Regions from separate parts of the Paenibacillus sp. 2RAB27 genome, predicted to be linked through region 2. Evidence: riboswitches for the same ligand, from Rfam matches in the RefSeq annotation. Region 2 holds a riboswitch; each other region holds the start of a gene.
The links. Region 2 has a riboswitch for cyclic di-AMP ahead of AB4114_RS05310 (C40 family peptidase). Riboswitches for the same ligand answer to the same signal wherever they lie in the genome.
Positions count from the first base shown of each region.

Region 1: linked by a shared signal. The riboswitch ahead of AB4114_RS10720 (stalk domain-containing protein) and the one ahead of AB4114_RS05310 (C40 family peptidase) in region 2 are both predicted to bind cyclic di-AMP.
Region 3: linked by a shared signal. The riboswitch ahead of AB4114_RS31560 (C40 family peptidase) and the one ahead of AB4114_RS05310 (C40 family peptidase) in region 2 are both predicted to bind cyclic di-AMP.
Region 4: linked by a shared signal. The riboswitch ahead of AB4114_RS33015 (CAP domain-containing protein) and the one ahead of AB4114_RS05310 (C40 family peptidase) in region 2 are both predicted to bind cyclic di-AMP.

Region 1 is NZ_JBFRGR010000006.1:23,205-29,707, reverse strand. It holds gene lepB (signal peptidase I) at 1-5, opposite strand, end outside; gene AB4114_RS10740 (response regulator transcription factor) at 24-671, opposite strand; gene AB4114_RS10735 (sensor histidine kinase) at 698-1,765, opposite strand; gene liaF (cell wall-active antibiotics response protein LiaF) at 1,881-2,543, opposite strand; gene AB4114_RS10725 (PspA/IM30 family protein) at 2,675-3,337, opposite strand; cyclic di-AMP (ydaO/yuaA leader) riboswitch at 3,493-3,645, shown strand; gene AB4114_RS10720 (stalk domain-containing protein) at 3,650-4,441, shown strand; gene AB4114_RS10715 (YjcZ family sporulation protein) at 4,595-4,699, shown strand; gene eutC (ethanolamine ammonia-lyase subunit EutC) at 4,774-5,466, opposite strand; gene AB4114_RS10705 (ethanolamine ammonia-lyase subunit EutB) at 5,459-6,503, opposite strand, start outside.
Region 2 is NZ_JBFRGR010000003.1:1,288-9,893, forward strand. It holds gene AB4114_RS05255 (DUF1450 domain-containing protein) at 1-232, shown strand, start outside; gene AB4114_RS05260 (ferritin) at 346-855, shown strand; gene AB4114_RS05265 (GyrI-like domain-containing protein) at 987-1,613, shown strand; gene AB4114_RS05270 (hypothetical protein) at 1,671-2,126, shown strand; gene AB4114_RS05275 (AIM24 family protein) at 2,153-2,851, shown strand; tRNA gene AB4114_RS05280 (tRNA-Gly) at 2,954-3,028, shown strand; tRNA gene AB4114_RS05285 (tRNA-Arg) at 3,035-3,111, shown strand; tRNA gene AB4114_RS05290 (tRNA-Pro) at 3,132-3,208, shown strand; tRNA gene AB4114_RS05295 (tRNA-Gly) at 3,227-3,297, shown strand; gene AB4114_RS05300 (acetylxylan esterase) at 3,735-4,682, shown strand; gene AB4114_RS05305 (GNAT family N-acetyltransferase) at 4,747-5,259, shown strand; cyclic di-AMP (ydaO/yuaA leader) riboswitch at 5,357-5,518, shown strand; gene AB4114_RS05310 (C40 family peptidase) at 5,522-6,418, shown strand; gene AB4114_RS05315 (hypothetical protein) at 6,601-7,260, shown strand; gene yyaC (spore protease YyaC) at 7,486-8,019, shown strand; gene AB4114_RS05325 (ABC transporter ATP-binding protein) at 8,098-8,606, shown strand, end outside.
Region 3 is NZ_JBFRGR010000043.1:10,852-17,927, reverse strand. It holds gene AB4114_RS31580 (transglycosylase domain-containing protein) at 1-250, shown strand, start outside; gene AB4114_RS31575 (YwhD family protein) at 423-914, opposite strand; gene AB4114_RS31570 (M1 family metallopeptidase) at 1,109-3,103, shown strand; gene AB4114_RS31565 (hypothetical protein) at 3,285-4,103, shown strand; cyclic di-AMP (ydaO/yuaA leader) riboswitch at 4,272-4,410, shown strand; gene AB4114_RS31560 (C40 family peptidase) at 4,414-4,884, shown strand; gene AB4114_RS31555 (MSMEG_1061 family FMN-dependent PPOX-type flavoprotein) at 5,119-5,730, shown strand; guanidine-I (ykkC/yxkD leader) riboswitch at 5,801-5,903, shown strand; gene sugE (quaternary ammonium compound efflux SMR transporter SugE) at 5,998-6,318, shown strand; gene AB4114_RS31545 (methyltransferase domain-containing protein) at 6,425-7,076, opposite strand, start outside.
Region 4 is NZ_JBFRGR010000050.1:22,173-30,778, forward strand. It holds gene AB4114_RS33005 (group-specific protein) at 187-618, opposite strand; gene AB4114_RS33010 (SRPBCC family protein) at 648-1,103, opposite strand; gene AB4114_RS33015 (CAP domain-containing protein) at 1,348-1,998, opposite strand; cyclic di-AMP (ydaO/yuaA leader) riboswitch at 2,004-2,138, opposite strand; gene AB4114_RS33020 (hypothetical protein) at 2,307-3,758, shown strand; gene AB4114_RS33025 (hypothetical protein) at 3,876-4,331, opposite strand; gene AB4114_RS33030 (hypothetical protein) at 4,318-5,115, opposite strand; gene AB4114_RS33035 (hypothetical protein) at 5,112-5,636, opposite strand; gene AB4114_RS33040 (DUF84 family protein) at 6,293-6,823, shown strand; gene AB4114_RS33045 (hypothetical protein) at 7,060-7,491, opposite strand; gene AB4114_RS33050 (zinc ribbon domain-containing protein YjdM) at 7,862-8,206, opposite strand; gene AB4114_RS33055 (hypothetical protein) at 8,282-8,606, opposite strand, start outside.

The sequences.
Region 1 (6,503 bases), on a different contig from region 2:
TTCAAATTTATCGCTCCCTTGCCTTATTCCGCCAGTCCGTGCTTAAAGGCATAAATCGCCGCTTGCGTGCGATCTTCTACGCCTAGCTTGGATAGAACGTTGGTGACGTGGAATTTCACTGTCTTCACGCCGATGAATAAATCATCAGCTAACTCTTGATTCGATTTGCCCTTCGCGATCAAGCGAAGCACTTCCATCTCGCGGTCCGTCAGCTCCTCATGCGGCTCCGCAACGGGCTTTGGTTGACGGAAGCGATTCATGATTTTCGAAGCCACCTGCGACTCCAGAATCGATTGTCCTTTGGCCGCGGCTCTAATCGCTTGCGCGATTTCGGAGGCACGCGAGGTTTTCAACAAATAACTGAAGGCACCCGCTTCAATAACTGGATACATTTTCTCATCATCTAAGAAGCTAGTCAATACAATGACTTTACAATCTGGATAGAGTTGCAATAATTTCCTTGTCGTTTCGATGCCGTCCATACCTTCCATAACTAGGTCCATCAGCACCACATCCGGACGATATTCCTGAGCTAAACGAATGCCATCGTGGCCATTGCTCGCTTCGCCAACGACCTCAATCCCATCTTCCGTCCCTAGAACAGCTGCAAGTCCAATTCTGACCATTTCATGATCATCGACTAGTAATACTTTGATTAAGGTGTCGTCCATTCGCTTCTTCCTCTCTATGTACGATGTTAATTTTCGATCAATTGAGGATCGGTTGCTAAGATTGGTACTCGAATTTCAATACGTGTTCCTCGGTCTGGTGCTGTAATAATATCCACTGAACCGCCGATTTCGTTCACGCGTTCCTTCATGGACACGATGCCATAAGAAGTCAGCTTCTTCGCATCCAGCTCAAAACCAACACCGTCATCGCGGATCACTAACCGGATACCGTCAGAACGATGCAGCAGCTTCACTTCCAGCTTATTCGCCTTAGAGTGACGCAGGGCATTCGAAAGCGCCTCTTGCACAATTCGGAATAAATGATCCTCGATCCCTTTGTTCAAGCGGATTTCCTCATCCATATCCCAGCTGATCGCCATTGGAACCTTGGCCGCTAGCTCCTTCAAGAGCTCAACGAGTCCCTCCGACAGTCGTTTTCCTTCGAGATGGATCGGTCTCAGATGCAGCAACAAGGCTCTCATTTCGGATTGAGCGACGGAAGCCATCTCTTCAATCAGATGAATCTGCCGCTTCGCTTTCTCAAAATCTTTATCCAGTGTCCGTCCAACAGCCGTAGCTGTCATGGATATAGCAAACAATTGCTGACTTACCGCATCATGCAGCTCACGCGCCAAGCGCTGACGCTCTTCAATAACCGCGGAAAGCTTGGCTTTCTCGGTAAGCTCAGCATTGCTATTCGACAGCCGTTGAAGGGAGGTCACTTGCTCTTCCCATCGCTTCATAATACGGCTGAGTTGTTCGCCTAAGCGTCCAATCTCATCGTCATCCCCGTTTTGAAAGCCTTCTCGGGCAAATGTCCCTTTTTCTAATAAAATCATCGTCTCCATCATGGGCTCAAGTCTGCGTGTCACCTTAGAACTGTTCCAGTAACCGAATACCGCCCCAATTACACCCAGAATCAACAAAGCCATGAACGAGAACTTGACTCCCTGCTGCCAACTGGTAAAGGGCTCAATCAAATGACTTGAATTCAGAAAATACAGCATAGCTCCGAAAACGGCGAAGCTAAATAGGATGGCTTCCCCCATGCTGCGCCAGATCATGTTCGTTAATCGTCGTTTGTAGCCGTCCACTTGGTGAAGTACCCCCTTGAAATAAACGACTACACCGTCCTCTAAAAACGGTCTCGTTTATCTAAAATATAGCCCATGTATATATGAGACTATATTTTCTACTATTTAAAGAAAGTTACAATACTTTGACCTTTATATCTCCTACGATGAAAGAAAGTATGAGTTTCACCCGATGGTCACAATGCCCATAATTCTGCGATTGCCAAACGACTTTGTTCATCACACCTGACTCTTTTTCTTCCGCGATTTGAAGCTGACCCAGCATGACGGAAGCTGTGACGGAAACGCCGATATCGTCAGGCACCTTTATATCAATATCTCCTACAACACCTTGTAGGATAACTGTCGTTTCTTTTTGCTCGAGAATTGCCATGGAAAGATCCATATACGTTTCTCCCACCAAGTACCACGTCGAGGAATTCCGTTGAATCCATGGTTCTCGGCCTAGGCGAAGGCTATCAACAATCTTCTGCTTTTGGGTATACGTATCATCTTTATGAATCTGCTTGGATCGAATGAAAAATAAACCTAATGAAATCAACACAACCGAAATGACAATGGTAAGATGATCACCGAATAATATGACGGCACCAATCCCCATCAGCACATAGCCCTTGCGCTCTTTGCGTGAACGAACACGATGAATGCCCAGCAAAATAAGGATTACGGCCATAACGGGAAAAAAGCCTATGGTATGTTCCAGAAGCAAAAAAATACCGGCTCCAATCAGCAAAAGCGCTGTATTCCGGCTGCGGTTATTTTTCGTTTCCTCTCCCATCGATGCACCTCCTCTGGCTGCCATTTCTCTTTCGTTCATACGATTCCTAGCATACCATAAGAATGGACGACCTCCAAGATGCAAATCCTTATAGATCAAGGCTTTGCTTTCGTGGAGGTCACCGTCCATGACTATTTGCTGTCGTGCGGGTCTCGCTCACCGCGAGAACGCTGCTCCTGCTGCCACTCATGCTGCAGCTTGCTGCGCAGCGCGCGCAGTTCGTGTTGAAGGTTGCCACCGGCTTCCTTCAGCGTCTCCTTCGACAGGCGGCCCGCTACGCGTAGCCCCTGCAACGCCTCCCGGCCGAGCTCGCGGCCGGTGACCTCCAGCTCGCGCCATGTGTCGCGAGCCTCTTTGCCGTGCAGCCCGCCGCGCGGCTGCTCATCCTCGGCTGCGTGTCCCGCACGCAGCCCGCGCAGTTCCTCTGCGAGCGCCAGGCACAAGTCCTGGCTGCTCGCGTACTGCGCGCGGTAGTGCTCGCTCGCGGCTTCCTCGTTCAGCTTCTCTTGCAGGGCAAGCCGCGCTAGATCTTCTTCGCCAGCGCGCATCGCAAGCTCGGCCTGCTCACCGCGCAGCTTCGCCATCTCTTCCGCTCGCGCGATGTTACTGCGCAAGGCAATCGTTGCTTGCAGCGCTTCCTCATAGCGTTCCTCAAGCTGTGCGATCTGGCTACCGTCGTCAGAAGTGGCTGGATTCGTTTTGCCGATCGTCTCGTGCCAGACGGTTTCAGCCATTTTGCCAATACGGTCAAATATATTAGTAGGATCCATTTCCCGATTCTTATTATTATTCATGTACAATCGCCCCTCATCCATCATCATACTCTTATGGTAGCTCAATTTCTGAGGTTCTAAAACCGACTATCGACTGTTTTTGAACCTAGACCTAAGTCTAGTATAAATGGGCATAACCATATTTTGGTCGTTGCCCAAGCATGCCAGTGATGCTAAAATATTTGAAGCCGAGTCTAGTGCATATATGCAGGCACTGGTACGGGGGACGAAATACTTGGGGTGAATATTTGCTTCAGCTTGGAGCAGACTAGGGAGAACCTTCTTCCCGAACCCGTCAACTAACCTCGAAGGCTCAAGAAGGAGGATTACCAATTGAATAAGCTTACCAAAGGGTTAACTAGCCTAGCTGCCTCACTAGCAGTATTGGCTGGAGGCTTTCTTTCCCCATTTACAGCTCAAGCAGCTGAAATGGCCGTGAAAGTGCAAGTCAATGATGAACTGATCCATTTTCCTGATGCACAGCCATTTCTGGATGGCAACCACACCACCCAAGTCCCGCTTCGATTTGTAACGGAGAAGCTCGGATATACGGTCAACTGGCAGAAAGATGGCAATCAGATTAAGGTAACACTAAATAACGACAATCATACGATTACCTTGGTTTCAGGGCAAAAAGAAGCTAACGTTGATGATGCAACGGTCATCTTAGACGGAGCTTCTCAGTATCAAAATGGACGTGTATATGTACCTCTTCGCTTCCTTTCCACAACCGCAGGCGTACCTGTACAGTGGGATGCAAGCAGTAATCTAGCTATCTTAAGTAAAGATGGAGAGCAACATGCACCTGATTATCAAGTATTCGAATCTACAGCTTATTCGGCAGATCCTTCTGAAAATGGCGGGTATGGAGCCATTGATTACATGGGCAACCCACTAGCAATTGGCACAGTTGCTGTTGATCCTTCCGTCATTCCACTTGGCACGAAGCTTTATATTGAAGGCTATTCGTTTAGCGGGCTTCCTAAAGGCGGCATGTACGTCTACGCAACAGATACGGGCGGATCCATTAAAGGAAATCGCATGGACATCTTTATTCCAGGCTCAAGGAAATCATTACAAAGCTTTGGCTTCCAGAAGATTAAAGTGTATCAAATTCCCAATTAAATGCATGGAGAGAGCTGCCCTAAGAGTCATACAAGGGCAGCTCTTTTTGTAGTTGAATGTTCCACTCAATAAGGGCATATGTCCAATCAACAGGGTTCCCACCCACATATGTTATATAGTGTTTAACCCACATTCAAAACCGGAGGGGATACTATGTCAGCTGCAGTTGGTTGTGGAACGCCAGGATACGGAAGTTCCGCAGGTTTAGTTCTTGTACTTTATGTACTGTTGGTCATCATTCTTGCTACTTTCTACTAGGACCATCTTCCGCCTGCGAAAATAAACCCAGCTGCTGAAGCTTCTCATTACGAGGCTTCAGCAGCCGGGCTTTTTCATTTGAATTCGATGCCACTCGTTCGCTGCTTCAAGATTTCTTCCAGCATTCCCCCAATATACGCCCCCGCTTCCATGGCAGGTGTTCCACCGCGATGAATGTTCGAAATAACCATCCGATCCGAATCCGTTCCCCCCGTTCTTGGCTTATAACACATGTACGCACTTAACGACTCAGCAGTCACAAGACCGGGTCTCTCACCGATAAGCAGCACAAGACATTCCGGATTTAACAAATCTCCGATGGCATCCATACAGCCTACCCGTCCGCGATTCACATAGATTGTCGTTCCCGCTGTTAAGCCTCGCAATCGCAAGGAATCCAGCAAGGCAGGATACAGGTCACGCATATTCGCTTCGATGCTATTTGCACTTAACCCATCGGATACTACGATTTGCACTTGTGGCCTAAGCTGACATTTCGCTAATAGCTCCTGTTTGCTTTCGGGCTTCAATACTCTCCCTAGATGAGGACGCTTCAAATACATATTCTTCGTTTCTGCACAAGAATCGACGATGAGCCACCTCATTTCTGCTAAGAGAGCAGAACTCACCTCATTGTGCACAGCATCCACGCTGCTAGCATGATCCCATCGAAAAGTCAGTAACTCACTCGTTAATGGACGTGTACCTGATCTAGAAACGCCAATGCGTGCCGGAGTTAGTGCTTTCATCCGAGCGAATTCATCCACGCTTTCCACCTCCTCGCCAGAATAGCCTAGAATCACCTGCTAGCGGACTTAGCGTACCGTTCAACCATAGGCCTATGTCTTGCAGCCAATCTCGAAATTCTGGTGCTGGCGCGCGCCCAAACAACTCGCGTAAAGTCGCAATATCGTGGTAGCTGAGTGATTGGTAATTGAGCATGCAGTCATCCGCCATAGGTACGCCAATCAGGAAGTTCACATGAGCAGAAGCCAGCATGACCGCTAAGGAATCCATATCATTTTGATCAGCATTCATATGATTGGTATAGCACACATCAACCCCCATCGGGAGACCATGCATTTTGCCCATAAAATGATCCTCAAGGCCTGCACGTATAACTTGCTTGCTATTGTACAAATACTCTGGACCGATAAAACCTACCACCGTATTAACCAAAAAAGGCTTGTAGATTCTAGCTAATCCGTAGCATCTCGCTTCCAACGTCACTTGGTCTATGCCATGATGCGCTTCCGAAGATAGCTCCGAACCCTGCCCCGTTTCAAAATACCACCGATTCGGCCCCGCCGCACTGCCCATTCTATGAATCAAGGCATCCGCTTCATCCAGAAGCGCCTTATGAATGCCAAACGCGCGATTGCCTTTCTCCGTACCGGCCAAGCTCTGGAATATAAGATCAGCCCTGGCCCCCTGCTTGATCGCTTCCATCTGTGTCGTCACATGAGCTAAGACACAGTTCTGCGTCGGGATACGCCACGTCTCCATGACTTCCTTCGCCGCTTCTAGCAGCGCTTTGGTCGTCTGTGGATGGTCCGTTACGGGATTGATCCCAATAACCGCATCCCCAATCCCATAGCTCAGTGCCTCGTATAGCGAAGCTTTCATCCCTTCCAAGGAATCGGTCGGATGATTGGGCTGTGCTCGGCTGCTCAATGTACCTCGATGCCCGATCTCCGTATTACACCTTGTCCGCACTTCAATACGCGAAGCTGCTTGAATGAGATCCAGGTTCGACATGATTTTGGCAACAGCTGCAATCATCTCGCTCGTGAGTCCCTTCGAA
Region 2 (8,606 bases):
CTGCAGAAATGAGAAATTCGGATCGAAACAAATATATAAGTCGTTGAAGCACGAGTATCCAGACTTGAAACAAAAGAAGAAGGAATGCTTAGGCAATTGCCGGCATTGCAAGAAAGAATGTATCGCCATGATCGGGAAGAAGAAGCTGCTTTGCGCGGAGTCACCGGACCATTTATATGCTCAGATTAAAGAAATCATATCGGCGTCGAAGGCCAAAAGTGTGACGGCTTGAACCTAAATCTGCTAAAATTATTACTTCCGTTTGTATTTGCATGTACAATTCTGTTAATCTTGTATGTATGGGGAATACGCAAGAGATAACCATACAGAAAGGTGTGTGCACAGATGCTAAACGATACACTAACACAAGCGCTCAATGAGCAGATGAATTATGAGTTTTATTCCGCGCACGTCTACTTAGCTATTGCTGGTTATTGCGCTGCGGAAAGCTTGGATGGATTTTCGAACTTTTTTAAAGTACAAGCAGAAGAAGAGAAGTTTCATGCCATGAAGATTTTTAAATTTATTAATGACCGTGGGAAAAAGGTCAGCTTTGATGGCATGAACACGCCTGTGAATCAGTACGAATCAATTTTGGACGCATTTGAACATGCTTATCTGCATGAGCAAGAAGTAACGAAACGGATTTATCACCTATCCGATTTGGCATTGAATGATAGAGAGCATGCGACTATGCAGTTCTTGAAATGGTTCATTGACGAGCAGGTTGAAGAAGAGGCTATGTTCGATAGCATTATCAACAAGCTGAAACGTATCGATAAAGATAGCAATGCGTTCTACATGTTGGATGCGGAATTTGCACAACGTTCTTTCACACCGCCAGCTGCGGAATAATTACATATCCTTTTCATGAGACAAAAACTTACTTGTTCGCAATTATGCGAAGGGTAAGTTTTTTCTGTTTGTTGACATAAGGTTGTCAGGGTTTATTTTGTATAGTAATAGAAAAAGAAAGGAAGTGCATCATGGAGAAATTAGATCTAGCCAAGACCTATAAAGCATATTACACAGCTTCAACGAAGCCAGAACTCGTTGTTTTTGAACCTATCTCCTATGTAAGTATTGTTGGCAAAGGAGATCCCAACGGTACCATCTTCGCTAACGCTACAGAAGCGCTGTATTCGGTCGCCTACGGCGTTAAAGGGCATTACAAGAAGCTGGAGAAAGATTTCACAGTAGCGAAGCTGGAAGGGCAATGGTGGGTAGATGGGGATCCCCGAACGGCCTTGGAGGTACCGAGGGAAGAATGGCATTGGAAGTTATTGATTCGCATGCCAACGTATGTGGCGGGTGAGGTTGTGGAAGAAGCACGTACAGCTGCAATGGTAAAGAAAAAGGAACTGAAGCTAATAGCTAATGTAGGCTATGAATCCTTGAACGAGGGAACCTGTGTCCAGATGCTGCACGTTGGACCATATGCGACTGAACCGGAAACACTTTCTCAAATGTATCCATATATAGAGCAGAACCAGCTAAGGATCTGTGGTCTTCATCATGAGATCTACTTATCGGATCTGAGGAAGATAGAGCCTGATAAAATGAAAACGATTTTGAGATATCCTGTTGAAGCGGTAAAAGTGGTGATGGGGTGAATTTTGCTGTAAAATAGAACATAATGTCGAGCAGCCAACCATGGGGAGGGATAGCGGGTGCGAATACGTAGCATATCTAGGTTTGGACGAGCTATTGGTGTCCTTATCATCATCGTCGGGTTCATGTATCCCACGCCCGCGGCCCACGCATCTTGGTTGGATCGGGTAAAAGAAATCTATCAATTGCCAAGCAATGTAGAACAAATCCAGAAGGATTATGAGGCTACGAAGCAGCAATTAGAAGAGCAGAAAGACAAGTTGTCGGAAGCCGTCAGGCAGTCGCAAGAAATCGAGGATCGTCTCCTCAGTCAGAATGAGGCACTTAAGAAGGACAACGAGCAGTTACAAGAACGTTTGAAGGCGATGGAACAAGTTGCGCTGGATAAGGATAAACGAAATCGCAAAATAACCTACATGGTGATTACTGCTGCCGCGTTGGTTGTAGGCTATTTCTTGCTTGGACGTGTGTTTCGCTTCTTCGTTTGGCAGAGAAGGAAGCGTGGAATGCGCTAACAGCATTGGTGAGGAGGTTGTGTGGTTTGGAGATCATCTATGAAAATGCAAGCTCACAAGCTAGGATGGCTACACTGCAGCTTCTAAAGGGAGAGGCTGTGCATGTACTGCATCCCAACCAAATTGTTGCATTTCAGGGAAGGCCTGAGCAGCGTGAAGATGCACTGATGAAGCTTCCCAGCATGTATAGGAAGAAGCGGTTGATCCAATCACGTATACTCGGTCCTGGGCGTGTGTTAATGGGATTGCCAGAAGCGTATAGTTTGGCTGTCGTGCCTTTGGAAGCCGAAGATGATCTATTGTTTGAATTTCGACATGTGCTGTTCTATACGGAAGGTGTGACCTTTACAACGCATCTACAGAGTGTGAAGAACACGTTGATCACGCAAGATTTAGTTAAAATGCAGTTTCACGGTCCCGGCAGTCTAGGTTTGCTAACAGCTGGCCCTATACATCACATGGCCCTGGATGCTGTGGAGCCTTTGTATGTTGATGTGAGTTGCCTTGTTGCCTATCCGCGGCAAGCTAAGCTGCGCCTCTGTGTATACGGCAACACTCTGGCAAGTCAGCATATGAATTATCACTGGGAGATTACGGGGCATGGGCATGTGCTTATGCAGCCTTGTAAGCCAGATCCCAAGTTGGACGAGCATATGAAATCGGATAGCTTACTGCGCCGCATAGCACGGGAAGTGCTGCCATTTGGGGGCGTTTTCATAAAATAATAAAAAAATATAAAAAAAAGTTGCATTTGTTTTGAATACCTGATATATTATTCCTTGTCGCCTCAGAGAATCACTTGATGAGCGAAAGAGAAATTACACCGTGCGGAAGTGGCTCAGCGGTAGAGCATCGCCTTGCCAAGGCGAGGGTCGCGGGTTCGATCCCCGTCTTCCGCTCCAATATTTGCGCCCTTAGCTCAGCTGGATAGAGTATTTGACTACGAATCAAAAGGTCGGGAGTTCGAATCTCTCAGGGCGCGCCATTTACACTTTATATTCACTACGGGACGTAGCTCAGCTTGGTAGAGCACCTGCTTTGGGAGCAGGGGGTCGCATGTTCAAATCGTGTCGTCCCGACCATTTTAGAATTTTTTATATGCGGGCGTAGTTTAATGGTAGAACTTCAGCCTTCCAAGCTGATCGCGCGGGTTCGATTCCCGCCGCCCGCTTACAGAAGAAAGAGACCACCTTCGGGTGGTCTCTTTCTTCATTATTAGGGAATTGAACCCTTTAGGGCTCGATGAGTAATAAACCTACTTCCCGCAATTTAACTGGATTTTCTCCATCTATTTGAAGCGTATTTCTCGAATTCGAAAGCTTAACTGTATTTCCTGTAGTTAAATTCCTTCGATTTGGTCGATTCTTCAAATTTCATATAAATTAAATGTACTTTCTCCATGTAATCACGAAAATACATCAGATTCGAGTAAATTAGCTGTAGTTTATACATCTAAACACGAATCGGGAGTCTTCTTGCGTTCGCAAAAGAACCGACAGATTCATCGACATAGAGCATCGACCTTCCGTTTCATATTCATATTTTCCAATAGTCATACACGTGTATCTAGGTTAAAATGGGAAAAACATGCAAAGGGGACTTACCGAAATGAACGCTATTGAAAATCGTATTCAGGGGTTACACCAGTATCAATCGCAGTTAACGGCGCCTGCTGATCTGGCTGCATTCTGGGAGCGTGCATATACGGAAGCTACGCAAGATGCATCCTATACAAGAGAGCCGGTAGCATCACCTTTTATACAAGCGGAAGTGAATAAGATCGTCTTGCAGGGTGCTGCGGAAACACCGATTCATGCTTGGTTGTTACTGCCTAATGCTGAGAGCAAGTCTAAGAAGGTACCTTGTATTGTTACATTCCCAGGCTATACGGGCTCCAAGGGAAGACCCGAGGATCATGCTGCTTGGTTGCTTATGGGGTATGCGGTACTTGCGGTTGATGTACGCGGGCAAGGCGGCGAAAGCGGTAACCTGCTGCCACAGGAGACTGGCATGACGAGGGGCTGGATTACACAGGGGATTCTCGACGCGGAGACGAGCTACTATCGTGCAGTTGCGATCGATTCATTACGTGCTGTACACTGCGCGTTAGAGCAGCCAGAAATCGACAGTGAGCGGGTATTCGTATACGGCGGAAGCCAGGGCGGAGGGCTTGCCCTACTCGTAACCGCGCTTGAGAAGCGTATTCGGTCAACCATTGCCCATGTACCGAATCTATGCCACATGGATTTGGGCTTGTTGCAATCGGTCAGCTCACTTAGTGAGGCAGCGGAATTCGTTACCCGGTTCCCAGAATATCTGCCAGATGTACTGCGAACAGTTTCCTATTTCGATATCGTGAATTTGGGCGATCGAATTGAGCAGCCTGTTCACGTTACGGTAGGATTGAAGGATACGTGCTGCTTGCCAGAAGCGATTTTCGCTGCGTATAACCGAATCGAATCAGCACACAAATCGATTGAAGTGTACCCCTTCATGGGGCACGCGACACCTCCTGGCTCTCATGCAGCGGCACATGCCTTTTTCTCAAAATGGTAAGGTCTGAAGTAAGAGGCTTCACACTTGGATAACCTATTACTAACTTGAAGGGAGGTGCTGACAAATGGAAAAAATGGATTCATTTGAAGAGGTATTTAAGCTGATGGAAGCCGCTTTTCCTGTAACTGAAATAAGGACGTATGAAGGTCAACGAGCACTGTTATCTCATCCTAATTACAGCATCGATGTCGAGAAAGATCCTCAAAGGCAGCTACTTGGCTTCTTGGCCAGTTGGAACTTTAGTACGTTTCGATTTGTGGAACATATCGCCGTCAACGCTGCCATAAGAGGCGGTGGGATTGGCAAGCAAATGCTGACGACGTATATGAGCCGTGCAAGTACCCCTATCGTACTTGAAGTCGAGCCTCCGACTGCCTCAGATGCTACGCGGAGAATTGAATTCTATAAGCGCTGCGGCTTCCATTTGAACCTATTTCCTTATGCGCAGCCACCACTCAGAGAAGGGCAACTGAAATTGCCTCTCAACATCATGAGTTATCCTAGTCCGATGACAGAAAATGAGTTTAATCCCTGTAAGCATATCCTATTTACCGAGGTGTATAAGCAGCTGCTCTGAAAAGAGTGGCTGTTTTTTTTGTGCTTTACATAGGAAAGGAAACACTTACCATCTCGCAAAAGTTGTCATCCTAAAACGAACTATGCTAGTCTAATATAGACAAAAAATGCCGAATCTCGGAGCATCGAAAGCTCTGGTACGGGGGACTTCTTTACTTGGGGTGAATGAATGCTCAGTTAGCCATAGGCTAATGGGTGCGCTAGGGAAAACCTCTTCCCGAACCCGTCAACTAACCTCGGAGGCTTCAAGGAGGCACAACGTTTTGAAACTTTTTACCAAAAGCTTTATTTGTTCATGCGCTCTTGTAGGCGCAGCCTTTTTCCTGTTCGCCGCTCCATCCACGCATGCTGCTGCCCCAGACACCTCTTCGGTGAAGGTTCAAGTCAATGATGACTTGGTGCAGTTCCCGGAAGTACAGCCGTTTATTGATACGGAGGGTACACTTCAGGTGCCATTACGTGTGCTATCGGAGAAGTTAGGCTATCAAGTGGGATGGGCGAAGCAAGGCGATGAAGTCGTCGTCACGCTGATGAACAAGGAGCAGGCGATTCAACTCACAACGGACGAAGAGCAAGCGATCGTGAACAGTAAGTTAGTTGAATTAGAGAGCAGTCCAACTTTGGTTAAAGGGAGTACCTATGTCCCTCTACGCTTTGTTACAGAGACGTTTGGATCTGCGATTGCGTGGAACGATGCGAATAAAATTGCCATCGTGGAAGAGGACGGCAAGACTCATAAGCCAGCCTGGATTGCACCGCCACCAGCAGCTCTAGCAGCCCCAGTGGCCAAGGTCGTTCAGTCATCCATTGCAGCTCAAATTATTCAAGCTGCAACGACGTTCAAAGGGACACCGTACCGATGGGGAGGAACTACACCTAAGGGTTTTGATTGCTCTGGATTCGTTCGTTATGTATACGAGGCCAAAGGTATCGAGCTGCCACGCACCTCCGTGCAAATGTACGATAATGCGGGGGCGAGAGTGACGGATTTGAAAGCGGGAGACCTCGTCTTCTTTGCTTCTGGTATCGTCAACCATGTAGGCATTTACATCGGAAATAATCAATTCATTTCCTCGACAACATCCGTTGGTGTAACGGTTGATAGTCTCGCTAGCTCCTATTGGGGCTCCAGATATGTAGGTGCTAAACGCGTGTTATAGGTAGTTACGAAATCAAGTAAATCATCGATCTAAGAGCGTATGTTCGCTAAGTCTTTCTTTATTGAAAGCAAAGCGGCAGATGCTCTATTTTTTGCGCGAATTTGTGCGATTCTTATCGAATTTTTGAGAATTATAGCCTATAATGGAACAATGGTTGGAAGAAAGTAGGTGGCGCGTACGGCATGCAAGTCAGTGTCTGGAAAAGCTTGTTTCATAAAATTAAATTGTCGGGTCGAACAGATCGCATGTATAACGTGGAAACAGGTCCTGCCATACCAGAAGACATTCGGGTCGTGATTAAGCAATTTTTTCATACGTATAACCATTTCAAAGGGGCTAGGCAATTCCAAACAGATACGTTTATTAAAGAAGTATTTTATGCAACAAAACAAGATCCGAGAGATCAGCGCTCAATAGATGAGATGGAAACTTATATTCAGAGCAAGAATGTGAATCGGTTACGACTGAAATCTTATGTGATTGATGAATATTTACGTGTTGGTGAGAAGGTGTGTATGATCGGTGTGACGCGGGAGTTTAGCAATGCGCATCGCAATCGTGTGCTTTATTTTATCATTCAGGAAGAAGGCATTTGGCGGTTCCATCATATCGTGAGATCACATCATGGCAAAATTCTAGAGAAATTTCAGGTGAAGGAACAGGTTGGATTTGTGGTTGGGGATGATAAGGTAGCGCTGCTCTTTCTTACACATGCCGATTCGGCGGATGCTTCCACGTTCATGTTAGGGGATTATGTTCACTCAGAAGGTTATCTGGAAGTGGAGCAAGAGGTCAGCGATCAGCTCTATTATCGCATTGTTCGAATGAATCGCGTACATTAAGAAGGTTGAATACGCTTCATGGACTACTTCGTGATCAAAAGTGGAGTTTTTGAACAACCTCTATAAGCGGCATGAATAGGCTTTGCTCGGTCGTCGAGTAACGCTTATTTGGTGTATGCGAATATGGAAGTATACAAGTGGACACAGCCCGCCTCCATGTGAAAGAATGGAACTATTATGCATCAGGTGAAAGGTTAGGTGTACATGCCTGAAAGGGAGGCAAAGATGGAGAAAGAACCGATGGGGCTGCAGGAGCAGTTTTGGAAAAAAGTAGATGGCGAGCAGTTAGGGCAGCTTCTGCAAATGATTGCTTTGAGCAAGGGGCTGGAGCCTAGTCGGATTGCTTTTGTATGTATAGGGACAGATCGCTCAACTGGCGATGCACTAGGTCCACTTGTGGGGAGTAGGCTTGCAGAGCTGGGCTATCCGTACGTCATTGGCACGCTTGCAGCACCGTGTGATGCTACTAATTTGGCCGTGCGCTTGCAGGAAATCCCACCGAATGTTGTCGTTATTGCGATAGATGCTTGTTTGGGACGGAAATTAAGTGTGGGTTTGTACCAATTGTCGAACCAGCCACTGGCTCCAGGGAAATCAGTAGGTAAAGATTTACCTCCAATTGGTGATTACACGATTGCAGCGATCGTGAATGTGGATGGACCTAGACAGTATAACGTCCTGCAAACGACTTCGTTATTTCGTGTTATGCAGATGGCAGAAGAAGTAATCCGGGCAATTGTTTATGCCATTCCTTTGTAGCTGAGGGGCAGCAAAGAGGAGAAAGATCGGAGTGATGGGTGAGTGATCGGACCAGGTGGAGCAGGTGGGCCAGGGGGAATGGGGCGGCTTTCCGACCGGAATCGTCCAAAGGCCAAGTTAAAGGATGTATCGATACGCAGGATTTTGTTATTGTTCAAAAGATATTGGGGACAGCTCTTGGTCATTATCGGCTTGGCACTGCTTGCGGCAGTGATGGGGTTGATCCCGCCTCTAGTCATGAAGGAAATTATTGATACCGCAATTCCGCAGGGACGTGTTCAGCTATTGTCCGTAATGGCGCTGCTGTTAATCGTGCTGCCTGTGTTGAGCGGAGTAGTGGGCGTATGGCAGAACCATCTCAATACCAAAGTAACCCAAGGGGTTATTCGGGATTTGGGGCAGTCGTTGTTTCATAATTTACAGCGGCAATCGATGTCGTTCTTCACGGACGCGCGCTCTGGCGAAATTGTTCAGCGGATCACAGGGGACGTGCAGTCGGTACAGAGTGTGGTTACGTCCATTGTCGTCTCTTCGATCACGCAAATCGTCGTCGTTTTCACGACAATTGGTATCTTGTTTGCGTTAGA
Region 3 (7,076 bases), on a different contig from region 2:
TGCGATTCCGCCGAAGCTGTTCCCGATCCCTGAAGGTGTGACGACGGTTTACATTGATCCGCTAAGCGGCAAATTGTCTAATGAGGACTGTCCGAATTCCAAAATGGAGGCTTTTCTTGCGGGTACTGAACCCACGACATATTGTACAGGCAAACCTGCTAATCCAGATGCGGCAGGCGGTCAAAAATCCGGTTCCAAAGGCGATAACGGCTCTTGGTGGAACGATCTAAAACGTTGGTGGAACGACTAACATTCCACTAAATAAAAACACAAAAAGGCAGTACTAAGCGCGTCTTAGTCCTGCCTTTTTGCTGTCCTAGTATATGAGGTAACATACACTAGGGTATAGTATACCCGCTTCGACATTGCGGAACAATGGATGACACATAATGTTCATATTCTCCATATTCGCCGCTTTAAGCTTAGGAGAGTGCGTCCTTGAGGCTTTGATCCGAGCGGTTCCACCAGTCTTCGTTGTGCGCAATCAGACAGTTTCGAAGGGCTGTTCGCTCACTGTCAGACAAGCCCTCCAGGATGAATTTACGTTTCATCGCGCCGTCCATTTTGTTCACGTGCTCCGCAAGAATCTTCCATCCGCGGCGTGCTTCGGTGTCGACTAGCATTTCGCAAGCGGACATCCCCGCATAGTAGGCGCCCTCTTCTGTACGATCAACCGCTACCCACACGATCCACGCTTTACGACCATTAGGGACATCCTCCTTGTTCGTGGAGAACTTAATGCCTTTCTCGATCTTACTCTTCGCATGAAGAGTACCTTCATCCAAATACGCTTCATCCCCATCAATAATGATGCCGGAGACGTTACTCAGATCAATGGCTCCTGCACCGAAGCCTTTGTGATTCACTTTCGAGCTTACTATATTTAAGGCCAGCTTCTTCTTATCCGCTTCCATAAGGGCACCTTCCACTCTACATTAGGTTAAAATGACGACATGCTTTCATTGTAGCGAAAGTCTCCCAGTAGAACAAGTGGCGGCGGGCTCCCATGGACATTTATCATATTTCTTTCACCTCGCAGAAATATTCCCTAGGTTGTCTACATATACATGCTGTAGATGCTTGTTTAGGCGGGGTGAATCTCATGGATATGAATGCTCTATTCAATAGCCGCAAGGTACAATGGTTTGCTGTCATGCTCCTTGCAGCCGGCGCAGTGTTAATAACGAACACCTTGCTCCCCTCCACACCAAGAGGGACTGTTCCTGTCGTCTCTAAAGATGTTCCCCATGTTCAGACACCGGACATGCAGCCTGCAGATAATGGCAAACCGTTAGAAACCTCAACACCACTTAGTTATCGTATTGCCGAATATCACATGAATGTTGCCTACACACCAGAAACGAGGCAGCTCCAAGGCCAACAAACACTCACGTGGGAAAATCCAGGCTCAGTTCCTGTACAAGAAATGTATTTTCACCTCTATCCGAATGCGTTCGCTTCGAAGAAAACGACATTCATGCGCGAGTCTGGCGGGAAACTGCGTGAAGATGAAGCGAAAGACGAGAGTAGCGGCAGTATGGAACTGCTCTCCGTGAAATCAGATACAGGTGATGATCTGACCAAGCGGATGTCATTCGTTCAGCCGGATGACGGCAATAAGGATGACCACACGCTGCTCAAAATACCGTTATCCAAGCCTGTTGGACCTGGTGAACGTGTAACCATCAATACCGAATTCCTTGTTAAGCTGCCTGCAGCTTTTGCCAGAATGGGGTATGTCGATGACTTCGTTATGGCTGGACAATGGTTCCCGAAGGTTGCCGCTTATGAGCGCAAGGGAACTAGGGGACGGGCTGAACCTGGCTGGGATCTCCATCAATACCACGGAAATTCCGAGTTCTATGCGGATTTCGGCATGTACGATGTGAAAATTCAGGTGCCCGCAAATTATATTGTGGCTGCGACTGGATTTCCTGTTAAACCTGCTGTGACGGACAAGGGCACGAAGACATACCAATTCTATGCTGAGGATGTGCATGACTTCGCTTGGTCAGCCTCTCCTCATTTCATCTATGTGGAAGAGCCTTTCTCAGCCCCACAGGTTCCCGGAGTCAAAATCAAACTGTATCTTGATCCTAATCATCAGGATTTAAAAGATCGTTACATGTATGCGGCCAAAAAAGCACTCTCCCGTTACAGTCAGTGGTACGGAACGTATCCGTACTCTACTCTTTCCATCGTCGTCCCCCCTCCTGGCGGGAATGGTGCTGGCGGCATGGAATATCCAACCTTAGTCACCGCATGGGGAGCTAGCGACAAAGATCCAGACTTGGAACTGGAACGCGTCGTCGTCCATGAGATCGGCCACCAATTCTTCTATGGGCTTGTAGCCAGCAATGAATTCGAGGAAGCATGGCTTGATGAAGGCTTCACCTCTTATGCAGAAGATAAAGTGATGGAAGTCGAATACGGCGAAGCACCTAATTTACCTGTTGAATCCAGTTATATCACCTCACCAAATGGACTGCAGAAGAATGCATGGGCTTACACAGGGCATGATCAATATGCTGAAAATGTGTACACGCGTGGCAAGCTCGTACTCAAAGCCATTGAGCAGCAAGTCGGCACCAAGACGATGGATCGTATCATGAAATCCTATTTCCAAAAGTGGCAGTTCAAACATCCGTCTACGAAGGATTTCCAACAGGTCGTGGAGGAGATCAGCAAAACAGATTGGAACGATTTCTTTAATCAATATGTCTATGGCAATCTGATGATGGATTACTCCGTCGAAAGTGTCCATGTAAAGCCTCAAGGCAACAAGGGATCCGAGACTTATGAAAGCACAGTCCGCATCGTTAAGTTTGGCGGCAACTCACCTGAAGTGCCGATTCAGTTCCACTTCGCAGATGGCACATTGTTAGATAAAACATGGGATGGCAAGGAAGGCAGCATCGATTTCAAATTAACGCATACCTCGCCTGTCGACTGGGTGCGCATCGATCCCAAGTACACGCTCATACTCGAAAATAAGCACATCAACAACTTTTATCAAACGCAATTAAATACGAAGCTTCAAATTCGGTGGAATCTTGGCATTATTCAATTCCTGCAAGCCATTTTTGGCTCAGTCGCCTGGTAAGGACTTGGCTTACGTCTCATGACAAACTCTGAGCGTATGCTTACGATGCTAGTTTCCCAGAATAAACGACTACACCGTCCCTCAAGGACGTATCACAGTGTTTATGGAGAAATATAAGCATTGTATAAACTGCAACTATACTTTCTTATATTTTAAAGAAAACGTTAAGGAGGGACCCTCGTTGGCCACCTATATCAAAGCAGGCTTCAGGGCAGCTATGGCGCAGCCCTTTGCCACGATCTTTTTATTCCTATATCAGATGGGTTGGGGTATTCTCCTGTATAAGCTCGTACAAGGTGTTCTTGTCCCCCTCATGCATCGGTTCCCTGGCGCTGAGCAACCCAAGCAGGCCTTGCAGATTTTCCTAGCAGAGGGCCAGTTTCAGTTAATTAAAACAGATCTCAGCTATTCCTATCTATGGTGGCTTGCTGCACTCTTATGTGCGCGCATGCTGCTGACGCCTCTCTTAAATAGCGGTGTCTACTATTCGCTCACTCACCCTCACCAGAATGCCGGCTATCGCTTCTTTCGCGGGATGAAGCAGCTCATGCTCCCCTTCCTGCTCGTGTATTTGATCCGCATCGCGCTTACACTATTCCCACTCATCTGGCTTATTCCCAAAGCCGCCTATATGCTGGGACATAGCGGCTCTTATGAGCAGATCGTTCTCAAGCTTCTACCTTGGCTGCTCAGTTTAATGGTCTATGGCTTTGTCCTGCAGTTGCTGTTCATGTATGTGCAATTCGCCATCGCGGCCAAACTGGGGATTACATCGACAATCATCTCTTTCTTTCGATATTCGCTGCCGATTATTGGACTTGCCATCATCCTATTACTGTTCACAGGACTTTTGGCAGGGGTCACAGTCACGGCTACTTACCTATGGGCAGGACTGGTAGCCCTCATCATTTATCAATTGTATCCCCTCTTCCACATTTTTTTCCAAATTTGGGGCATTTCTTCCCAATATCAGCTGCTTTCAGCCAAAATACCTAACTAATATCCAGCAAAACAGTGAATAGCTTACGCGCTCTCCCCTTCTCTTTGAGAAAGGGGCTTTTTTTTGTCTATTTCCCGAACTATTTGCCTATTTTTCCGCCTTTTTTTAAACAAAAAAAGAGGAATTTCATTGTTTATGACGAATTAAAAGGACTAGCATCAGAAAACCAAATTTTTCATGCCGAATTCCTCAGTTTATGGGGAAACGGGGGAACCACTCCGGGTGAATTGATCTTGCAAGACAGGGATCATAGGGAACCTTCAACCGAACCCTCCAGCTAACCTCGTAGGCACCGGAAGGAGACAAGCAGTTGAAGAAAGTAGTTGCTCTTGTTTTTAGTCTTGTTTTGTTTTTGAGTGTAAGTGTAGGAAGCGTTTTCGCATCGTCCTCCATGGACAACGCAGTCGAAGATCTCGTAGGAACTCCCTACAAATGGGCAGGAACGACAACCAAAGGCTTTGATTGCTCTGGTTTCACATCCTACTTATTCGATGAGTTCGGCATCGACCTTCCACACAGCTCCAAATCGCAAAACAGCGAAGGCTACTGGGTTGACAAAAAAGATCTTCGTAAGGGCGATCTTGTATTTTTCAACACGGATGGCAGCGGTATCTCTCATGTAGGTATGTACCTCGGAGACGGTGAATTCGTTCACTCCGCTACCAATCAAGGTGTTGTGAAGAATAAGTTGAGCGAATCCTATTATGCGAAGCGATATGTATCCGCCAGACGTGTTCTGTGGGATGATATCTACAATCAACTAACTGCTGAATCCAAGTAATGTTCTCGCTACAGAATGAAGCCCTGCTAAGCTTTGCTCGAAAGAGCAGCTTGCAGGGCTTCATTCATTTGAACGAGGTTATCGGCGTATACTACAATATCAAAATAAACGTCTACAACGTCCTTCGAGGACTTCTCAAAGTGTTTACGGAGAAAACAGCCGAATTTTTATGTTCCGCATATACATGCTGGTATTTTGAACAAAGGCCTCTGGCCTCAGGAAGGAAAAGAACGCATGGACAACACACAAGACAATATTTCACCCCCATTTCCCGGCATCGTTCGATCCATTGATGAAATTAGAGATCATATTGGAGAGCCTCATCCTGCGGTACAAAATAAAGTCATCAATCAAATTGACGAACATGCTCAAGCGTTCATCGCCAAATCACCTTTATTCTTCTTATCTACATCAGGTGCGGATGGATTGTGTGATGTGTCCCCCCGTGGCGATGGCCCAGGTTTCGTTCGCGTTCTCGATAATCACCGCTTGATTTATCCAGAAAGACTCGGAAACCGTCGAATAGATTCTATGCAAAATATAGTAAACAACCCGCAGGTGGGTCTCTTATTCATCATTCCAGGCGTCGACATGGTGCTCCGCGTCAATGGTCGCGCTTGGCTGACGAGAGATGAAGAGCTCCTTGCGACTATGCAGCTTAATGGGAAATCGCCGATCGTCGCTGTTGGCGTCGAGGTGCAGGAATGTTTCGTACACTGCAGTCGTGCACTTAAACTTTCGAAGATATGGGATACCGCTACGTGGGTACCCGAACAGGAGCAGCCAGACGGCATGGATATGTTCCGCGCGCATCTGGCATTGAACAACATAGCGCTAGAGGAATAAGGATAAGCTAACTAGGTCGCAGCCAAAATGGATAACTTGACATGACATGTTAGCCAGACTATAATAACGGCATGTCGTTTTCTAGGGTTCCGCGGCGTTTCACTGCCGGCTGGTCCAAGGGAAAACACACAGCAAATATGCTGTGGTCACGGAGGGAGAAAAGCCCGGGAGTCTATCGCAACAGTGCGATATTCCCGGGCTTTTCTCTGTTTATTTTGTGGCACTGACATCGTAAATCATAAATTCGCACATGAAGGAGTGTTCATTATGGCATGGTTATTTCTAGCTATTGCAGGTGTATTTGAGGTCGTATGGGCCATTTCATTGAAATTTTCCAATGGGTTTACGCGACTAGTCCCGTCGATTGTTACGATTCTAGGCATGATCGTTAGTTTCTATTTCTTAGCTGCAGCAACGAAAACTCTTCCGATCGGAACGGCCTATGCGGCCTGGACTGGCATCGGTGCTGTAGGCGCGATTATCATTGGCACTCTTTTTCTCGATGAACCGATCAGCTTAGTTCGTATCTTGTTTATGGTCTTGATTCTGGTCGGCGTGCTCGGACTGAAATTTACGTCAGGGCACTAGGGAGTATTGGTCGCTTACACGCCACTCATCTGCGTGACAACGTTGGCAAAATTATACTCATGGTTATGGCCACCTTATTTTAGTGAAAAATGAACCCGGTGTTGGGCTACTTGATTGTATAGCTCACATACCAGAAGCTGCCCCCTACAAAGATGCGCAAATGCTGTGACAAGGGTCGAAAAATGTCATTTAACTCTTCGTAAGTAAAATAATTCTTAAGTATTTCATGCTTGGAGCCGTCGGCTAGCTCGCGTCTTTTGTAGGTGTCTTCGCTCTCCTCATGCGTGATAAGCTCGCCGCCTCTGCCAGGCACATACATATTATCTGCAATGAACACCTGCGCTCCGCTGCCCAATCGTTCATGGAAGCCTTGTAAAAAGCTGTCGATCCGATTCCGCGGAATATGCGAGAACCAGAAGTTGGCCAGCCCGTAATCGAACTCCCCACTTATCCCGGAGAGCTCATACGCATCTCCTTCCTTGAAAGACGCATTCCCCTTCGGCCATGACTTCGATTCCGCGATGCGCAGTACCTCTGGGCGAATGTCTACACCTACTAGCTGTGTCGCCGTTTCTGCGGCAATGTGTGACCAATAACCTGTGCCACAGGCAATTTCCAGCACACAGCGTCCCTCCACCTGCTTCTTCAGGATCTCCGACAGAAGGGCCAATTCTTGTTGATACTCCGCATCCTCGCGGTGATAAATCCGTTCATACTCCTCTGCCCGTGCGCCGTAGTAAGCTTGCATGCTCAGCTTC
Region 4 (8,606 bases), on a different contig from region 2:
TGTCCATTTTTGTTTGTAACGGAACCAGGAGACGTTATTTACAGCAAAACCAGCTAGAATGGTATCGAAAGGGAACGTCAGTACGCTATTTACTCGAAAACTGCTAAAAATCCACGAAAATGGACAAATAGCGCATTCACGTTCCGTTAGCTGCCAATACTAGCATTTTACATAGAAATAGCGTACCTACGTTCCCTTACTACTCAAATTAGGCATCCCCATGTTTGTTCGATCGCAACTTTTATTTATCGTTAAGACTAAGTCGTCTATCGGTCCGATGATTTTCTGCACCTCCGGCAGTTGATAAAACGTACTCGTTTTGTCAATATCGTTCATCTCATCGTTAGCAGAATACATAAAAATAGCCTTCCCTGCTCCGAGAGCTAGTCCTAACTCAACATGGCTTCCCTTACCCGCTGGCAACATGATGATGAAGAGATCTGCACGCAATACGGCTTCTTTCTCTTTCGCACCAATCGCCGCGAGCTCTTGAAGTGAATCGATACCTGTATGCATCGTCCAATCGTATGTTTGAAGATATCCCATAGACTTCAACTGCTTCGCAACATATCGGACATTGTCGATGTTTTTGAAACTGGATGCAAGATAGAATTTCAATTGGATCCCCTCTCTTCTCTTCTCCCTACTTACTTTTGCTCAGCTAAAATTTTCAACTGCTCATTCCGATAGTTCAAAAATCGTGTCATATATCTCCTCAACACAACCCTCTCAACGATCCATCCGACCCAGCCCAGCGGGGCCTCAAAAGTTAATGTATCTTTCATCAAAGTTTTATTACCTAAATCGATAAATTCGTGCTCATGCCTCATACTTTTAAACGTACCCTGCAACATCTCATCAACAAAGCGGTAAGGCCGAGCATAATTCGATATGAGTGACTTGTGTTTTTGCCTAATGAAGAAATGTCTCGCCTCAAAAGTAACTGTATCCCCTCCACTAATCATGCCTGTTGTCGTTCCAGCTATCGCTCGTTCCTTGGTATGTGGCCAAACAGTCCGCGTATGTATATCAATATTCGTTGCCATGTCAAAGCAAACATCAATAGATGCTTTTATTTCGATTTCTGTGAAAATCTTAATCACKGGATGCACCTCAATATTCTTTCTGTATCAATTTAGATTTTCAGCTACATAATACGATCCTTGCCGATCCATATGATATATAATACCATCACATACAATTAGTAGGTTGGATTTATTGGATTTTATCCATTGTTGCGGAACGTAGTTCCCCTTCGCAGTACAGGTGACCCACACTGAAGCGTTAATACAAAAAACAGCCTCCCAAGGGAGACTGCCACAATCCACGATTATCACGTAACTTAACTTAATTACTTATAAATTCCTGTACCCACTCACCGTTGTAATAACCCACGCCAATTTGGGTATAGTTCGGACTCAAAATATTCGCTCTATGACCTGAACTATTCATCCATGCTGTCATGACAGCATCAGGCGTTTGTTGACCTTTGGCGATGTTTTCACCCGCGTAGGAATAAGAGATGCCATAGGAGCTCATCATATCAAAAGGTGACCCGTAAGTTGGCGATGTATGATCGAAATAGCCGTTATTGTACATGTCTTTCGCTTTATCCAGTGCCATCGCGGTAAGTGCGCTATTGCTGGTCAAAGGCTTCAATCCAGCCTTCGTTCTCTCCTGGTTGACTAAGGTAACCACTTGGCTAGCGAAAGTGGATTGCGTAGGTGCTGGCGTAACCTGTGGTTTAGTCGCAACAGTTGTACCCGTGCTTCCTGGGATGTTGAGCTTCATGCCCGACCAAATCACGTTCGGGTTGGATACTTGCGGATTCGCCTTGATCAGCGAAGTAAGGCTGACGCCATATTTTTTCGAGATTAACCACATGGTATCGTTGCCTGCTACCGTGTGCGTTCCCGTAGCAGCAAATGCTGAGTTCGCCCCCATCAAGACGGTCAAACCTAGTGCTCCTGTAACTACAAGCTTCTTGTAACGTTTCACTATAAACCTCTCCTTTTCGCGGCCTGCGAGGTTAGCTGTCGGATTCGGATCAAAGAGTAATCACCCGGCCGCGCATAACGCGACTTCACCCCAAAGATTGGTTCCCCCGTGCTTCAAAAAAGCTTCGGCCTTCTAAGTTTTGATCCAGCATGGATCTCAACGATTGTAACATGGGAATTCAGTGAGATCATGACTCAAAATTTACCATCAACAACACGATCTGGATATATCCTCCTTTATTCATACAACTTTTCTCACCATCCCGCGTCTAATCAGTAGCAATACTAACTTAGAAAAGGGTGATGGTTTTGAAGAAATTTGCTATAAAATGCTCGATTGTCATTCTCGGATTGATGAGCGGATTGTTACCGTTACTTCCCATGCAAGCTTCAGCAAGCGTATCTGTGAAGGCATCTCTGCCCTATTTTCCAATTCAAATCAATGGTCAAGACATGGATATTACCCATAGCCAATACCCGTTTCTGGTGTATAAAGACATCACTTACCTACCCATGACATGGAACAATTTCCAAACGCTCGGCATTGAATACAACTGGAGTGAATCCGATGGATTGCAGATTTGGTCAAATCGGAATTTCCCTCCACCCATTCATCAAAACCCGCTTGAACAGGATCTGACAACCAAAAGTAATGCAAGCAGTTACTCTGTCCAAATTTCCGATGTGCCAATTACGATGAATCAAGTAGAAATCAATAATCAAACAGAGCCCTACCMTTTTCTAACGTATCAAGATGTGATTTATATGCCTTTGACTTGGCGATTCGTCCATGATCTTCTTCAGATTGACATCCAATGGGGTGATGATGCAGGACTTTCGCTAGTCGGTGGGCAAAATGCTATCTATTCCATCATCGGTGACGATGATAGTTCACTATATTTCTACTCCCTGCTTTCCGCGGACCCTGCAAAATCCATGCTTAAGATGGATAAAAACAACTATCAAATCGAATGGAAAAACAATGAAGAACAAGATCAATTCTTCAAAGGACTTTCTAGTTCTCCCCATCCATTAGCTGGTAAACCAATAKAGTTAGTGCGTAAAGATCGCGATTTGTACTACGGTAATGTAAAAGTATACACACTTACAGACTCCGATGTATGGGAATCGGCAGCCTGGGGAGCACCTGTCCATACGTACGCGGCATTTCCTGCTGGCGATCAACGGGTAATCATATCCGTTAATCTGACCTTGCCGATTGCCGCTATTGGTCCAAATTATGGCACGACCTATACATTTCTTATTCAAAATGGGAACGTGACCCGACTCGAAGATTTCAATCAAAAGCTAGACCGCGTCATCCCGAATCCAGATGGTACCGTGTGGATTGCTTCTGCTAAATTACCTAGTCGAAGTGGCTATATTTCGGGTAGTGCCCGCGTTGGCTTGCTAGACCAAGTAGGAACGCTTCACATGGTAAATGAAAAGCTTCATGAATTGGATGTCAATGCATTAGGTATAACTAATCTTTCATTGACCAATCCTGCATCTACCGATGGAAGCCTCTATATCGTATTGAATGGCATCTCGAATAAGGATTATGCTGTGCAAGATACAGCTGGACTGTACAAACTGAATACGAAATTAGAAACAAAACGGTTATCCGACTATGTCTTTGGCGACTATTATTTGGATAAGAACAGAAACATTTTCATTAAACATCGCAACAATACGATAGAGAATCTGACTACGGGTGAGATGGGAACATGGTTTGATTATGAATTAGCTAAAATGAAATGAAAATACGCGTGTTAGTAAAAAGCAAGAGGCTAGTGGATATATCCATTAGCCTCTTGCTTTTTCGTGCAATCCAGCAAAAATAAGCTTGAAAGCTCAAGCTTGTCATATGTTCTATTTTTAAAATTTGCCTACGGATAGCGCTTGGTATTCCCACAACACATGCTGTACCTCTTTAAATCGTTCCTCATGGCATTGGATAATGACAGCAAGCTCGGGTAATCGCTCTTTTTTGCGAATAACATGTTTAAGTAGCTTCGTTTGTATGATGCGTGTGAGGCAATACCCCACAATAAATCCGCAAATAGCGCAAATAACTCCCCAAATAATTGGCCCCCAATACAATATGAAGCCGAAACTAATCCCAATGACAGTGAATGCCGTGGATGTTGCCATACCAACCTCGAAGGCCAGCGCTTTCTTGTTCGGATTTGAATTGTAATTATGATCGGGTATGTCCATATAGTTTTCCATCATGATAACCATGATTTCATTACGAGCTAGACCCATCTGTTCAAGTACGGCTAGTGCTTCCTCCACTTCTATCGAGTGCTCAAAAGTACTAATGATCAGCATGCGGGTCATTCTCCTTCTCAAACAGACGTAATGGAAAATGTGGATACTTTTCTGCTAAGTATTGCTTCTGCTCTAGACGAAAAAGTCGATTATGATCTTGCGCTGTCATAAATGCGTCATACACAGAGCCTCCAATGACTGACGGCATGAATAATAGCCAATGTGGATTTAGTAGTGCAGTCGATTTGGATAACTTACCAAGTATCAGATAAAGAGTAGCTTCGTGTGATCGCGACATGGTCAAATAAATAAACCACCAGAGTACCCAATAGAATCCTAAAGCAATTCGGTTATTATATAAATGGCCGAGTCCCGGAAAAACAAAGGAACAGACCATAGCTGCCCCAGGTCTCTTGTAGCTAATATTCGTGATCGTCCAAGGTTTAATGAGATTGGAAGTAATTCTTGCTCCTTCAAGCTTTGCCAGATGGCATTGCTTATTCGCATCGATCGCCTTGATATAACTATCCCATATCGCGAACAAGTAAACGAAGGCATAGGCGAATGCCCACCTTGGCTCAATAACTTGTGCAGCCAACTCGAATTGCCCACTGAAGGAGTAATAGATCGCCTCATTGATTCTAGCAAGTGAATTGATGACCACTTCCCATGTTGATAACAGAAATCCGCGTATAAATTGATGGAGCAGGAAATGACCGAATCCAGGAAAGGAAGCTGACCACCACGCTATTATCTTCGGATCCTGCCAACGCAGGCTAGTTAAACCGTCCAGACTTAATAAAGCTTGCTGTCTCCGTGGCGGATGCTCTTGTACAGAACTCAAGTTCGATCGATTCTCCTTGTCGATTTAGATTTTTGATCAATCCAATGCTTTTTCAGCTTTGTAAATACAAGAACACACAGCGTCTGCACGATGAGATACACGCAAAAAGAATAGCTTAATTTCCAGTGTAGGTACTGAAATACATCAAAATAAACATTTAAAGATTCATAGGCTGTTCCTATTAATGAACAACCTAATATATAGAAAGGAATCATCAACCCACGAATACGGAACCTGATGTAGTAATAAGCAAAAAAATAACCAAAGACAGGATATAAAGACCATGTTAGAATATCTGCAAAATCGAAATACGGATAAATATTCGTGTTATAGAGGTCAAACGGTGGTACGGCAATGATCGTATCCAAATTTTTGGCCGTATTCAGACTGAAAAGCATCATAATGATACTCACAGATTTTGGCATGTTACTTGGCAGAAACCACATAAAACCATAACTTAACACGAGACAAACGAGTGTAAATATCGTATTCCTTTGCAATAGCACATCAAGGTGACTCAAATGGTATTCCTTCCTTTCGCATAACTAAACGATACAATAGTAGTGCAAGTCCTGTACAAATAAGGAGCAAGACACTTTCCAAATATGACCAAGATACTCTCCACTGTTCAGAGTAGTGAACAATTCCTAAGTTTTGCATGCAAAATTTCAATACCACATGAAAGATTGAGAAAATAAAGATGGACAACGTCTTGTACAATAATCCACGTATTTTTACAAACTGCTCTATGGCCCATATCACTATAATCGGCGTAATCACTTGTTGATATATGATTCTAAAGATGATATCCGATAACCGAGGTGAAGGAATCAATAACTGATAATTCAAGGTGATAATCATAAAGTAGACACCATGCAGTAAAAGTACAATTAACCAGCAGAAGATTGTTTCAAACAGTTGCAACCTTCGCTTTATAACGAAAAAGGTAATGATGGTAAGGATATAAAATGTAATGAGCAGAATTTTTCCCATGCTTGCAGCACCATTGTCCCCTTCATCAACACATGTTTTTAACAAATATGCCCAACTTTGCACACATTTAGTACTGATTAGAAAAGGCACACCTTGCTACTAATCTTAATAGAAATCAAAACATGATATACTAGAACTTATTGTTTCTGTTGATCTGTTTTAGGAAAGTTAGGAGTGATGTCAAATGTTTGACAAAGATGTAAGAATTGCTTTAGGTACGAACAATCAAGCAAAGCGGGCTGCTGTGGTAGTGGCTACGGGGATAGAACCGATTTGTCACGCTGTCCCTTCTGGTGTATCTGACCAGCCAATGACGGAAGATGAAACCATTCTTGGTGCGATCACGCGGGCCAAAAATGTGCTTGAGGCAGAGCCTGAAGCCAACTTTGGACTTGGACTTGAGGGTGGCCTTACATTCGACAGCATCCATACGAGGCAGTGGTATCTCTTCTCTGTTTGCGCCGCTTGGGATGGAAATCAGCTCTATGTCGGCAAAGGTTTATATTTCCCCATTCCCAAAGAAATTGGAGAGAAATTAATGCAAGGTGGAACCGAGCTGCGCCACATCATAGATGAACTGAGCAGCACGGTCGGGAGTAATCACAAAGAAGGCGCTTATGGTCTATTTACGAATGGTCGAATTACACGAAGTGATATATTTCGGGATGCGGTCATTGCAGCACTGACACCTTTTCAATCCACGTTTTATAAGTAAAAGTAGGCCAAGGTAAAGTGAAAGAGGGCAGCCAGCAAGTAGAAGATTCTACTAGCAGGTGCCCTCTTTGTTTCACTTATAGATAGGTGCAATGCGGTTAATCCGATTCGGTCCATATTCCGCCGGTAGTCTTTCGACTGCCCTTTGACATTCGTCCGACAGTCCAGCGTCCAATCATGAAATACCGTAAATTGCTCATCTTTGGTTATATGAATATCGAAGTTTTCGTACTCGCTTCATACGTCCTCCGTAGTACTAACGTCTGCTTGAGAAACGTCATTAGATTCATACTCCAAACTTTTGATTGTGAGCAAGGCACTAGTACGTTTACCCACCAGTAATTCGATAGATTGATTGAGATGAAATTTTTCATATTCTCTTGCTTTTACACGCACTTTCATTAACTTTCCATTTGGTTTTCGAATATGAATACGGAATTCTTCGATAAATTCTACTTTAGCCACTATTTTCTCCGCGTCTTTTTGGATGAGATCTATACTAATAATGACAGCTAGAATGAGAAATAGTCCAAGACAAAAACTGAAAATAACAATAAAACCAACTGGGCGATGGTCTCCAATATTAATGATTAGTTGTACCAAAGATAAGAAGAAAAAAATACAAACACTAACAAGTTGAGATTTTAATGATCGTTCGTATAGTTTCACAGTTAGCCCCCCTCCATAAATAGTATTCGCGAAAAGCCTCCTATTCCCTTTTTATGCCTGGTATGGAACAAATAATCCAAAAAATAAAAAGCCCGCTAGAGCTTCATAAGCTCCAACGAGCAACATTCGACTTTTAAAGTTTAACGAGCTTTCCTTTTCCGCTTATGAAATACAAACCAAGCGACTCCGATCGTTCCAGCCGCGAGCACGGCGCTAAACAAGAGAATGTAACTAAGATGAAATAGTTGCAACGAATCCCCTCCTCTGTCGATCACCCTTATCAATCCTGCTCTATTTAAGATGAGTCACACGATGCTAAACTATCCCTTATTCAAAGAAAAAAGACCCGCACGTCGTACGGATCCCCCTCTTACATCTTTTTAACAAACTCCGACTTTAATTTCATTGCTCCGAAATCATCGATTTTACAATCAATATCATGATCGCCTTCGACTAAGCGAATGTTTTTCACTTTTGTACCCATTTTGATAACGGATGAAGTCCCTTTGACTTTCAAATCTTTGATGACCGTAACGGAATCCCCATCTTTCAATACATTACCGTTCGCGTCTTTGACCACTTTCTGATCATCGCCATTCTCAACTTCACTGACTGATGAAGACCACTCATGCGCACACTCCGGGCACACCAGTAAATTTCCATCTTCATACGTATAAGCAGATTGGCATTTCGGGCAATTAGGCAACTCTTCCATGCTGTCAATTCCTCCATTCAATAGTGCTAATAGTGCCACAAACGAAGCGAAATGACAAGGTAAGTTCTGCCAAAATTATCTTATATTCACCAAAGGAAGTGACCGATTCTTAGCTTTCAACGCCAAATAACAAGCCGTCAAAATCGCCCCTATTGTTCCACAAATGATGTCTGTCATCGTATCGAGCAGGCTGCCATTCTGTGAATCAAGCCCGAAGAGATGGTCTGTCGCGAATTCATATATCTCCCAAACTCCAGCCATCGCAATGGAAAAGAACAAGCACAGCCACACCGCGACATGCGGTGAAGGTGGTTCAACCCCCTCTTGATGATTCGATGCTTTGCTATATATCAATAAACCGATGAAACAGAGGATCACGCCCGAGAAGAGATGCTCGATT